DNA from 3 places in the Rhodococcus baikonurensis genome. Region 2 is predicted to be linked to each of the others. Evidence: riboswitches for the same ligand, from Rfam matches in the RefSeq annotation. Region 2 holds a riboswitch; each other region holds the start of a gene.
The links. Region 2 has a riboswitch for S-adenosylmethionine ahead of ABWI03_RS08870 (amino acid ABC transporter permease). Riboswitches for the same ligand answer to the same signal wherever they lie in the genome.
Positions count from the first base shown of each region.

Region 1: it holds a riboswitch for S-adenosylmethionine, as region 2 does, so the genes downstream of both, ABWI03_RS04250 (FAD/NAD(P)-binding protein) here and ABWI03_RS08870 (amino acid ABC transporter permease) in region 2, are expected to answer to the same signal.
Region 3: it holds a riboswitch for S-adenosylmethionine, as region 2 does, so the genes downstream of both, ABWI03_RS14690 (bifunctional o-acetylhomoserine/o-acetylserine sulfhydrylase) here and ABWI03_RS08870 (amino acid ABC transporter permease) in region 2, are expected to answer to the same signal.

Region 1 covers NZ_JBEUOQ010000002.1:18,307-21,579, forward strand. The annotation lists gene ABWI03_RS04250 (FAD/NAD(P)-binding protein) at 1-1,551, opposite strand, end outside; SAM riboswitch class I at 1,556-1,649, opposite strand; gene fahA (fumarylacetoacetase) at 1,728-2,918, opposite strand; gene ABWI03_RS04260 (hypothetical protein) at 2,915-3,273, opposite strand, start outside.
Region 2 covers NZ_JBEUOQ010000003.1:263,835-267,107, reverse strand. The annotation lists gene ABWI03_RS08880 (ABC transporter substrate-binding protein) at 1-133, opposite strand, end outside; gene ABWI03_RS08875 (amino acid ABC transporter ATP-binding protein) at 168-953, opposite strand; gene ABWI03_RS08870 (amino acid ABC transporter permease) at 987-1,985, opposite strand; SAM riboswitch class I at 2,177-2,271, opposite strand; gene ABWI03_RS08865 (sulfite exporter TauE/SafE family protein) at 2,471-3,238, shown strand.
Region 3 covers NZ_JBEUOQ010000005.1:280,312-283,584, forward strand. The annotation lists gene ABWI03_RS14685 (NADP-dependent isocitrate dehydrogenase) at 1-1,068, opposite strand, end outside; SAM riboswitch class IV at 1,374-1,514, shown strand; gene ABWI03_RS14690 (bifunctional o-acetylhomoserine/o-acetylserine sulfhydrylase) at 1,658-2,983, shown strand; gene metX (homoserine O-acetyltransferase MetX) at 2,980-3,273, shown strand, end outside.

The sequences.
Region 1 (3,273 bases), on a different contig from region 2:
ACTGCGGGCGACAAAGATCCCGACTCCCGTTGCCGGATCGATCTCGGTGGAGAACACTGAATCCGGCCCCAGGAATTGCACGATGCCGGCCTCGTTGAGGGCGGTCAACTGTTCCAGACGCTCGGGTGGCGGACCACTGGCAATGAAGCTGAAGAACGAATGCAGCCAACCCTCGACGTCCTTGGCGACGGATTCGGCCGGGATTCTGCCGCGCCGCAACAATTCTCCGACGGTCATGTACGTCGACAGCAACGCTGAGAAGACAGCTGCGTCGGCGCTGAAATACGGGTCCGACCGGCGTGCGACGTCTGCCGAGATGTAGTCGGTGATCCTGAGTTGGACGTCGGCGAGTCCGTCGTAGCGCTCACCGCCGAGCGGGCGGTTCAGTCGCTCGAGATCTATACGGTCTTCCGGTTTCGGAACTGCGTTCTCGACCAGTTCCTGCAATCGAGGCGATCCCCAAGCCAGCGAGGCGAATTCGGCGTCGAACTCCTCCCAAGTGCCCACCGTTCGATCCGGGTGCGACGCGAACAGTTCGTGATAGTGGGCGCCTGCCAGTTCTTTCGACGCCAAGGGCCAGATGTCGTTTCGGAAATCCAACGGTCCGTCGCCGGGCACAAGATCAGCAGTGAAGAACCGTGGTAGCGGTGGCCGCGCGTCAGCGATCGAGTACGAAATCTTGGAGTGATACGGCACGCCGCGACGAGATCCGGCATACAACAGGGGTTCTCGACCCGAGGGAGCGTAAGTCAGGACGCCGTCTTCGCCGCGTTCGAAGCTGCCGCCACGGCTCTCGGCGAGGAGAACCATCCAGTCGATGAAAGCCAGCCCGAGTCCGGCGATCAGAACCGGTTCGCGTTCGGGAATGACATCGGCGTCGATGTCGGCGGTGTATCCAGGTCCTACGTAGGTCAACCCGTGGTCGGACGCAAAGCTGCTCAGCGCGGTTTCACGCGGAGCAGCCAACGCATCGGGGTGCCCCTGTGCGAGGAGGACGGCCGTCGCGTCGATGACAACTCCGTCGTCCAGATGAACCTTCTGCATCTTGCCGACGTTCACGATGTCGACCACGGATCGTCGATGAACCTGAACGTCGACGTGCGCCGGCGCAGAGTCGACTGCAGTCTCGAACACCCAGTTCAGGTATCGGCTCTGCAATGACCTCGATGCGAACGACGACGGCGTGACAGTCGGAACTTCTGCCGCGATCTCGGGCAATTCGGCAAGCTCAGCCGCGTTCTCGGCGACCCATTCCGCGAGCGTCGGGCCGGGTACTACCGGACCGGTGACCGCGGTGGTGTCGTCGGTGAACATCGTGACGTCAGCGGTTGTCGAATTCATCCACAGGAGCGGCGCCTGGCTGCCTCGCCAAATGCGGCCGGCGCCTGCCGGATATGGGTCGACGACGTGAATGTCGATCGGTGCGGGGTCAGTGTTCACCGATTCGTGAGCGAGGATCCGTTCGAGTACACCGGTACCACGGGGACCACCGCCCACGATCACGATGACAGCAGGTGTCCCCACCGAGGTACGGGGTCGATCGCCTGGCACGAGTCCTCCATCGGACCTGGCGGAAAGCACCCGCACCTCAGTAGAGGGGGTTGCTGCGACGTCAGGGAGCCAGGACTCTCGATCGCTCTGGATGGTTAGTCCAGCTTATCTTTGGAGAATCGTGAGGCAAGGAATTCCGGACATCAGATCAGCGTGAATCAAACAGTTGTCAATCGTTATCTTCCAGTTTGCGTTGCAGGCAGGATCCGCGCGTGAACATCGCCGAAGCCGATGCGTGAACCGCCGACCCCGGGAGCGGTGGCCGAGATGGAGATGGTGTCGCCGTCCTCGAGGAACGTGCGAGTCTCGGAGCCAACTGCAACGGGTTCTTTTCCGCCCCAGGTCAGTTCGATGAAGGCGCCGCGCTGATCCTTGTCCGGCCCGGAAATGGTTCCGGACGCAAAGAGATCGCCCGTGCTCGCCGCTGCGCCGTTGATGGTGGTGTGCGCGAGCATCTGCGCGGGCGACCAGTACATCTGGGCGTACGGAGGTCGCGAAACGACGTGACCGTTCCACTCCACGGCCAGATCTATGTCCAGGCCCCACTTCTCTTCACCGCGCAGGTAGGAAAGCGGTTCGGGATCCTGCACCGGAGTGTCGATTCGGGCTGCTTCGAGCGCAAGCAACGGAACAACCCACGGAGAGATGGACGTCGCGAAACTCTTCCCCAGATTCGGACCGAGGGGCACGTACTCCCACGCCTGGATGTCTCGGGCAGACCAGTCGTTCACGACGACGGCGCCGAAGACGTGCTCGGCAAATTCGTCCGGGGTGATGGAATCGCCCATCTTCGAGGGAGTTCCGACGATGAATCCCATCTCGGCTTCGATGTCGAGGCGACGAGACGGTCCGAAGTCCGGGCTTTCCTGATCGGGTGCCTTCCGCTGTCCGCAGGGGCGAACGATACCGGTGCCGGAGACGACGATGGTGCTCGACCGCCCGTGGTATCCGACGGGAAGGTGCTTCCAATTCGGCATCAAGGGGGCGGCGTCCGGGCGGAACAACCGTCCGAGGTTGGTTGCGTGATTCTCCGAGGCGTAGAAGTCGACGTAGTCGGCCACCGCGATCGGCAAGTGCAGGGTCACCGAGTCGACGGAAAACACGGCATCCGAGTCTATTTCGCCGGTCACGAGCTCCGTGATCCGGTTCCGCACCGAAACCCACTGATCTCGGCCCTGAGCCATGAATGCATTCAGGGTCGGTTCGGCGAAGACGGAATCACCCAGTGTCGCTGCGAGATCGACGACCGAGTCGGCGACCCGCACGCCGACGCGTGGTGACCCGCCTGCGGGGGAGAAGACCCCGTACGGCAGATTGTCGAGACCGAACAGTGAGTCGGCGGGAATGTCGATGGTCGTGACGGTCATACGAGAGTTCCTTCGGTTTTGTCGGAGCGGACGATCAATCCGAGGCCTTCCAGCTCGGTCAGAGGGTCCGAGATGCTGCAGGTACCGAACGAGAGGAATCGGCGACGCACCTCGCCTGCCTCGTCTTCGGTCAGGTCGGCCAGTGCCCGTGCGATCGACTCGCCATCGCGCTGCGCCAGTGCAGCAACAACTTCAGAACGATCGGCGCCCCGCCTCGCAGCGTCGACGGCCACCATGATGTTGAGGAAGCCGTGCTGTTCGAAGCCCGTCTCGGGATCGGTGTTGCGCACACCGTGGTGCAGTCCCGCAGTCGCCTTGAACGGGATATTCGCTCGGACGACGGAAATCAGCGCAT
Region 2 (3,273 bases):
GGTTGTAACCCGCAGCGGCAGTGACCTGTCCACCGTCCGACTCGGCGTCCGCACTGCTGCACGCGGCGCTGAGCAGTCCGACTGTGGCGATAGCCGAAATCAGGAAGGTCGCGCGACGGGATGGGGAGAACATCAATTTTTCCTTTCGGGAATGTGTCTAGGTCGCGTCAGAGGACGCGGGAGAGAAAAGCCTTGGTCCGTTCGTGGACCGGGTTGTCGATCACCTGTGAAGGTGGGCCCTGTTCGACGATGACGCCGCCGTCCATGAAGACCGCGGTGTCCGCCACTTCCCGAGCAAATCCGACCTCGTGCGTGACGATCACCAAGGTGGCGCCGTCACGAGCCAGCTGAGCCAGGACTTCGAGAACCTCGCCCACCAGTTCCGGGTCGAGCGCCGACGTCGGCTCGTCGAAGAGAATGACCGCCGGCCTCAGTGCCAAAGCTCGCGCAATCGCCACGCGCTGTTGCTGACCACCGGAGAGTTGACGGGGATACTCGTCTGCCTTGTCCCCCACCCCCACTCGCTCTAGCAGTGCGCGGGCCTCGCGGTACACCTCGTCACGATCACGCTTCTGGGCCGAGAGCGGCGCCTCCACCACGTTTTCCAGCGCAGTCAGGTGTGGAAACAGGTTGAAGTTCTGGAACACGAATCCGATGTGTGAACGCTGCTTCAGGATCTCGCGGTCACGCAGTTCGTGAAGCCGATTTCCCTTGCGCCGGTATCCGATCAGTTCTCCGTCGATCCGTACGGTCCCGCGGTCGACCTTCTCGAGGTGATTGAGGGTGCGCAGCAAAGTGGACTTGCCGGAACCTGACGGACCGAGAATGACGGTCACCTCGCCCTTGCGGACCAGGAGATCGACACCGGCAAGTACTTCCAGCGCGCCGAACGACTTGTGGATGCCGCGCGCTTCGACGGCGTACACCGTCTCTTCAGCCAGCTCTGCGGTCATCGGGTCGCACCTCTCGGAATATCGAGACGCGCATCACGAATCTCTTCGAACTTCTTGCGCGCCTTCTGTATCGGCGTCAACGGAAGGGCACGGGCAGATCCGCGGGCGTAGTGGCGCTCCACGTAGTACTGACCGATCGAGAGCAACGTCGTCAGGATTATGTACCAGATCGTGGCGCTCCACGTAGTACTGACCGATCGAGAGCAACGTCGTCAGGATTATGTACCAGATCGTGGCGACCATCAGCAGCGGCACAACTCGACCGTTGCGTCCGAAGATGACCTGCACCTGGTAGAACAGTTCGGCGATTGCCATGGTGGAGACGATGGACGTTCCCTTGAACAGTCCGATGACCTCGTTTGCCGCGTTGGGCAGGATGGCCCGCATCGCCTGAGGGAGAACGATCTTGAAGAACTGGCGACTGCGCGGAATACCGAGCGAGTAAGCAGCTTCGATCTGACCGTGATCCACCGAGATGATTCCGGAACGGATGATCTCGGCCGAGTACGCGGCCTGGTGCAGCGCCAAACCGATGACCGCTGCGGTGAATCCGCCGATCACACCACTGACCTGGAAGGTGAAGAACTCGGGCCCGAAAGGTATTCCGAGAGAAAGCGTCTGGTACAGGTACGTGATGTTGAACCAGAAGAGCAACTGCACGATGAGCGGAATGGAGCGGAAGGCCCAGATGTAGGTCCAGGCGATCACCTGCAGGACCGGGTTCTTCGACAGACGGCCGAGCGCCAGGAAAACACCGAGACCGAATCCGAGGATCGTCCCCCACAGGGTCAGTTTGATCGTCACCCACAACGCGGCGAGCACGGATTTCGCGGTGAAGTACTGCGCGAACGTCGGCCAGTCCCAGCCGGGGTTGACGACGAGTCCGTGAATGAATTGGGCAAGCAGTACCAGTACGACCGCGCTGATCACCCAGCGCAGCGGGTGCCAGGTACGAGCAACGACAAGCTCCGAGTCGGGAAGTTGCGGCTCGGCCACCGACTTTTCGGGGCGGACATCGGTGGGCGCGCTCACGGCGCACTACCTGACGGAGTGGACATCACGAATAGACCTTTCGGGAAATGGGAACGCAGCTGTGTGCTCGAGTAGATGCACTCGAGTTACGAAGACGACAGTTCGGTCAGCGACAGTGACACGAAGCCGTGCGGCACAGATCGATGTGACGGCGCCTGTGCGGAGCGTGCGAAGTGGAACCCATGTGATGCCTTCCATCGGTCCTGGCGGTAGCACCCGCTCCCGATCACTCGGGGGGTTGCTGCGACGTCGACGAGCCAGGTCTCTCGGTCGCTCTGGATGGTGAGCAAAGACTAGACGCGAATTGCCGAGTCGTCAAATGTTGTATTTCCCTGCACTGCAAGGGAAATGAAAGGTCGATCAGGTTGAAATCGCACTGATTTCAACGGTGCCCAAAGCCTTGACCGCCGTGTTGAATGGAGTGTTCGAATGAAGACCGGGACCGCCGTCCGGAGCGACTTCGCATCTGCCGTACCGTCTGCGGAGTGAGTGGACTCGACGCTTTCTTCATCTTGTTGGCCGGCATCGGCGCGGGCGCGATCAACGCCGTCGTCGGCAGTGGAACACTGATCACGTTCCCCACCCTGGTCGCCTTCGGCATGCCACCGGTCACCGCGACCATGTCCAACGCGGTCGGACTGGTCGCCGGCGGAGTGTCGGGCACATGGGGCTATCGGCGTGAGTTGTCCGGGCAGTGGGAACGCCTGCGCTGGCAGATTCCGGCGTCGCTCGCCGGGGCACTACTCGGCTCGTGGTTGCTCATGCATCTACCCGAGAAACTGTTCGAAACCATCGTGCCGGTGCTGTTGATCCTGGCTCTCGCACTCGTCCTCCTCCAACCACGCATCCAGGCTTGGGCGAAGAAGCGTTCCACCGAGGAAACGACGCTGTCCACCACAAGGCTGATGCTCCTGACCGCCGGAACCTTTGCAGTCGGCATCTACGGCGGCTACTTCACTGCCGCGCAGGGCATCCTCCTCATCGGTGTGATGGGTGCCATCCTCCCGGAAACCCTCCAGCGCATGAACGGCGCGAAGAACCTGCTCTCACTGCTCGTCAACATCGTTGCAGCGGGGATGTACATCACCCTGGCTTTCGACCAGATCAATTGGGCAGCAGCCGGTTTGATCGCCGTCGGGTCACTCGGCGGTGGCGTTCTGGGTGCTCGCTACGGACGGCGCCTGTCCCCCACCGCACTTCGCTACACGATTGTCGCCGTCGGTCTGATCGGGCTGTGGCGACTTCTCGCTTGACCGCCCACATCGGGCGGCTCCCGCACATACTGGAG
Region 3 (3,273 bases), on a different contig from region 2:
CGCGAAGCCGATGACCTCAGGGGTGCTGTCGAGCTTGCCACGATGCTCGAGCCCGCGGGTCCACGCGAAGATGGACGCGATCGGGTTGGTCGAGGTGGGCTTGCCCTGCTGGTGCTGACGGTAGTGACGCGTCACGGTGCCGTGAGCAGCCTCTGCCTCACAGGTCTTTCCGTCCGGTGTCAGCAGAACCGACGTCATGAGGCCGAGCGAGCCGAAGCCCTGGGCCACGGTGTCGGACTGGACGTCGCCGTCGTAGTTCTTGCATGCCCAGACGTAGCCGCCCTCCCACTTGAGTGCGGAAGCGACCATGTCGTCGATGAGGCGGTGCTCGTAGGTCAGACCTGCGGCATCGAACTCAGCCTTGAACTCGGTCTCGTAGACGTGCTGGAAGATGTCCTTGAAGGCACCGTCGTACGCCTTGAGAATGGTGTTCTTGGTGGACAGGTACACCGGGTAGTTCTGCTGCAGTCCGTAGGTGAGCGACGCGCGAGCGAAGTCACGGATGGACGTGGTGAAGTTGTACTGCCCCTGGACGACGCCGCCCTCTTCGGGGAAGTTGACCAGTTCGTGCTCGATCGGTGCGCTGCCGTCCTCAGGCGTGTAGGTGATCATCACCTTGCCGGGGCCGGGGACCTTGAAGTCTGTGGCGCGGTACTGGTCGCCGAATGCGTGACGGCCGATGATGATCGGCTTGGTCCAGCCCGGAACGAGTCGCGGAACGTTGGAGATGATGATCGGTGCGCGGAAGATCGTGCCGCCGAGAATGTTGCGGATCGTTCCGTTCGGGGAACGCCACATCTTCTTGAGACCGAATTCCTCGACACGTGCCTCGTCCGGCGTGATCGTGGCGCATTTGACGCCGACGCCGTGCTTCTGGATCGCGTGCGCTGCGTCGATGGTGACCTGGTCGTCGGTCTCGTCGCGGTACTCGATACCGAGGTCGTAGTACTCGAGGTTCACATCGAGATACGGATGGATCAACTTGTCTTTGATGAACTGCCAGATAATGCGCGTCATCTCATCGCCGTCGAGTTCGACGACGGTGCCCTCAACCTTGATTTTGGACATGGGTGCTTCGCGTCCTCCTAGGAAGTTTCCCTGGTTACACGGTTGCGGTCACACTTTGTGAGTGGGTCCGCGAACGGTTCGATTATCAAACCTAGACGGTGTGGACTGATCTCGGGAGATGAGTCCCAAACAAGACAAGCGTACTGCTAACCCGTGAGGCTGCAACCGGCAGGTCCACCCACCGGTCTCTACTCGCGAGTAACTTTTGCCTGCTAGTGGGCTGCGTCGCTCTGTCTCGCGTGCGGTCGCGGCTCACATTTCGCCCCGTGTCAGGACTGCGCTCACTTCCCGGTAGAATCCGACTTGGTCATGAGTGCCAGCGTCAAGCCCCGGCTCGCTGGACGGCAACCCTCCAACCGCGGTGGGGTGCCCCGGGTGATGACCAGGTTTCCCGACGTGGATCTGCTCACGCAGTTCCACCGCAATTCGGGTGACAAGCGCGGGTCCGACAGGGACGGACCCCAGACCGGGCCGAGCCCCACGGAGGTAACTCAGTATGTGTCGCACTTGTAGATAGACCCCAGCACGGGGCGGCGATCCTTCGCCCCCGTCCGACATCTATCCGTCAGACCACTGGAGTGAACAAATCATGACCGACAACACAGCCGACGCCGCAGCAACTTCTGATCCGACCGCCAACTGGTCGTTCGAGACAAAGCAGGTGCACGCCGGGCAAACAGCGGACACCGCCACCAATGCGCGCGCTCTGCCGATCTACCAGACCACCAGCTACGTCTTCGACAGCACCGATCACGCTGCGGCACTGTTCGGCCTCGCCGAGCCGGGCAACATCTACACGCGGATCATGAATCCCACACAGGACGCCGTCGAGCAGCGCATCGCCGCCCTCGAAGGCGGAGTCGCCGCACTCCTGCTGTCCTCGGGTCAGGCTGCCGAGACCATCGCGATCCTCAACATTGCCGAGGCCGGCGACCACATCGTCTCCAGCCCGTACCTGTACGGCGGCACGTACAACCTCCTGCATTACACGCTTCGCAAGCTGGGCATCGAAGTCACGTTCGTCGAGGATCCCGACGATCTCGAGCAATGGCGCGACGCCATTCGCCCGAACACGAAGGCCTTCTACGGCGAGACGATCGCCAATCCCAAGAACCACATCCTCGATCTCCCAGGAATCTCGTCGTTGGCCCACGAGAACGGTCTCCCGTTGATCGTGGACAACACCGTTGCGACGCCGTACCTGCTCCGCCCACTCGAGCACGGCGCCGACATCGTCGTTCACTCCGCCACCAAATACCTTGGCGGACACGGCACAGCAATCGCCGGCGTCATCGTCGACGGTGGCACCTTCGACTGGACGCAGGGTCGCCACACGAACTTCACGACGCCTGATCCCAGCTACCACGGCGTCACCTTCGCAGACCTCGGCGCGCCGGCATTTGCACTCAAGGCGCGCGTCCAGCTGCTGCGTGATCTCGGCTCCGCCGTGGCGCCCTTCAACGCGTTCCTCATCGCGCAGGGCATCGAAACCTTGAGCCTGCGCATCGAGCGTCACGTGTCCAATGCACAAAAGGTCGCCGAATTCCTCGACGGCCACGGCGAGGTGGCCTCCGTTTCCTACGCGGGACTCCCGTCCTCACCATGGTTCGAACGCGGAAAGCAGCTGACGCCCAAGGGAACCGGCGCCATCGTCACCTTCGAACTGCCCGGCGGTATCGATGCGGGCAAGACGTTCGTCAACGCCCTGACGCTGCACAGCCACGTCGCCAACATCGGTGACGTTCGCTCACTCGTCATCCACCCTGCCTCGACGACGCATTCGCAGCTCACCCCCGAAGAGCAGCTAGCCTCCGGTGTCACACCCGGGCTCGTCCGCCTCGCGGTCGGAATCGAAGGAATCGACGACATCCTCGCCGATCTCACCGTCGGCCTGGCTGCGGTGGCAAACTCGTGACCGTGAACGAATTGGAGCCCAGGATCGACCTCCTCCCCCCGCCCGACGGCCAGGTGGGGTTCGTCGACATCGGTGCCTTGGAACTCGAGAGCGGCGCGGTACTCCCATCGGTTTCGCTCGCCGTTCAGCGGTGGGGTGAGCTGTCCCCGAACCGCGACAACGTCGTACTCGTCGAGCACGCACTGACCGGAGACTCACACGTCACCGGACCGATCTCCGCAAATCAGCCCTCCCCCGGCTGGTGGAACGGAATGGTCGGCGCCGGCGAACCGATCGACACGGGCGAATGG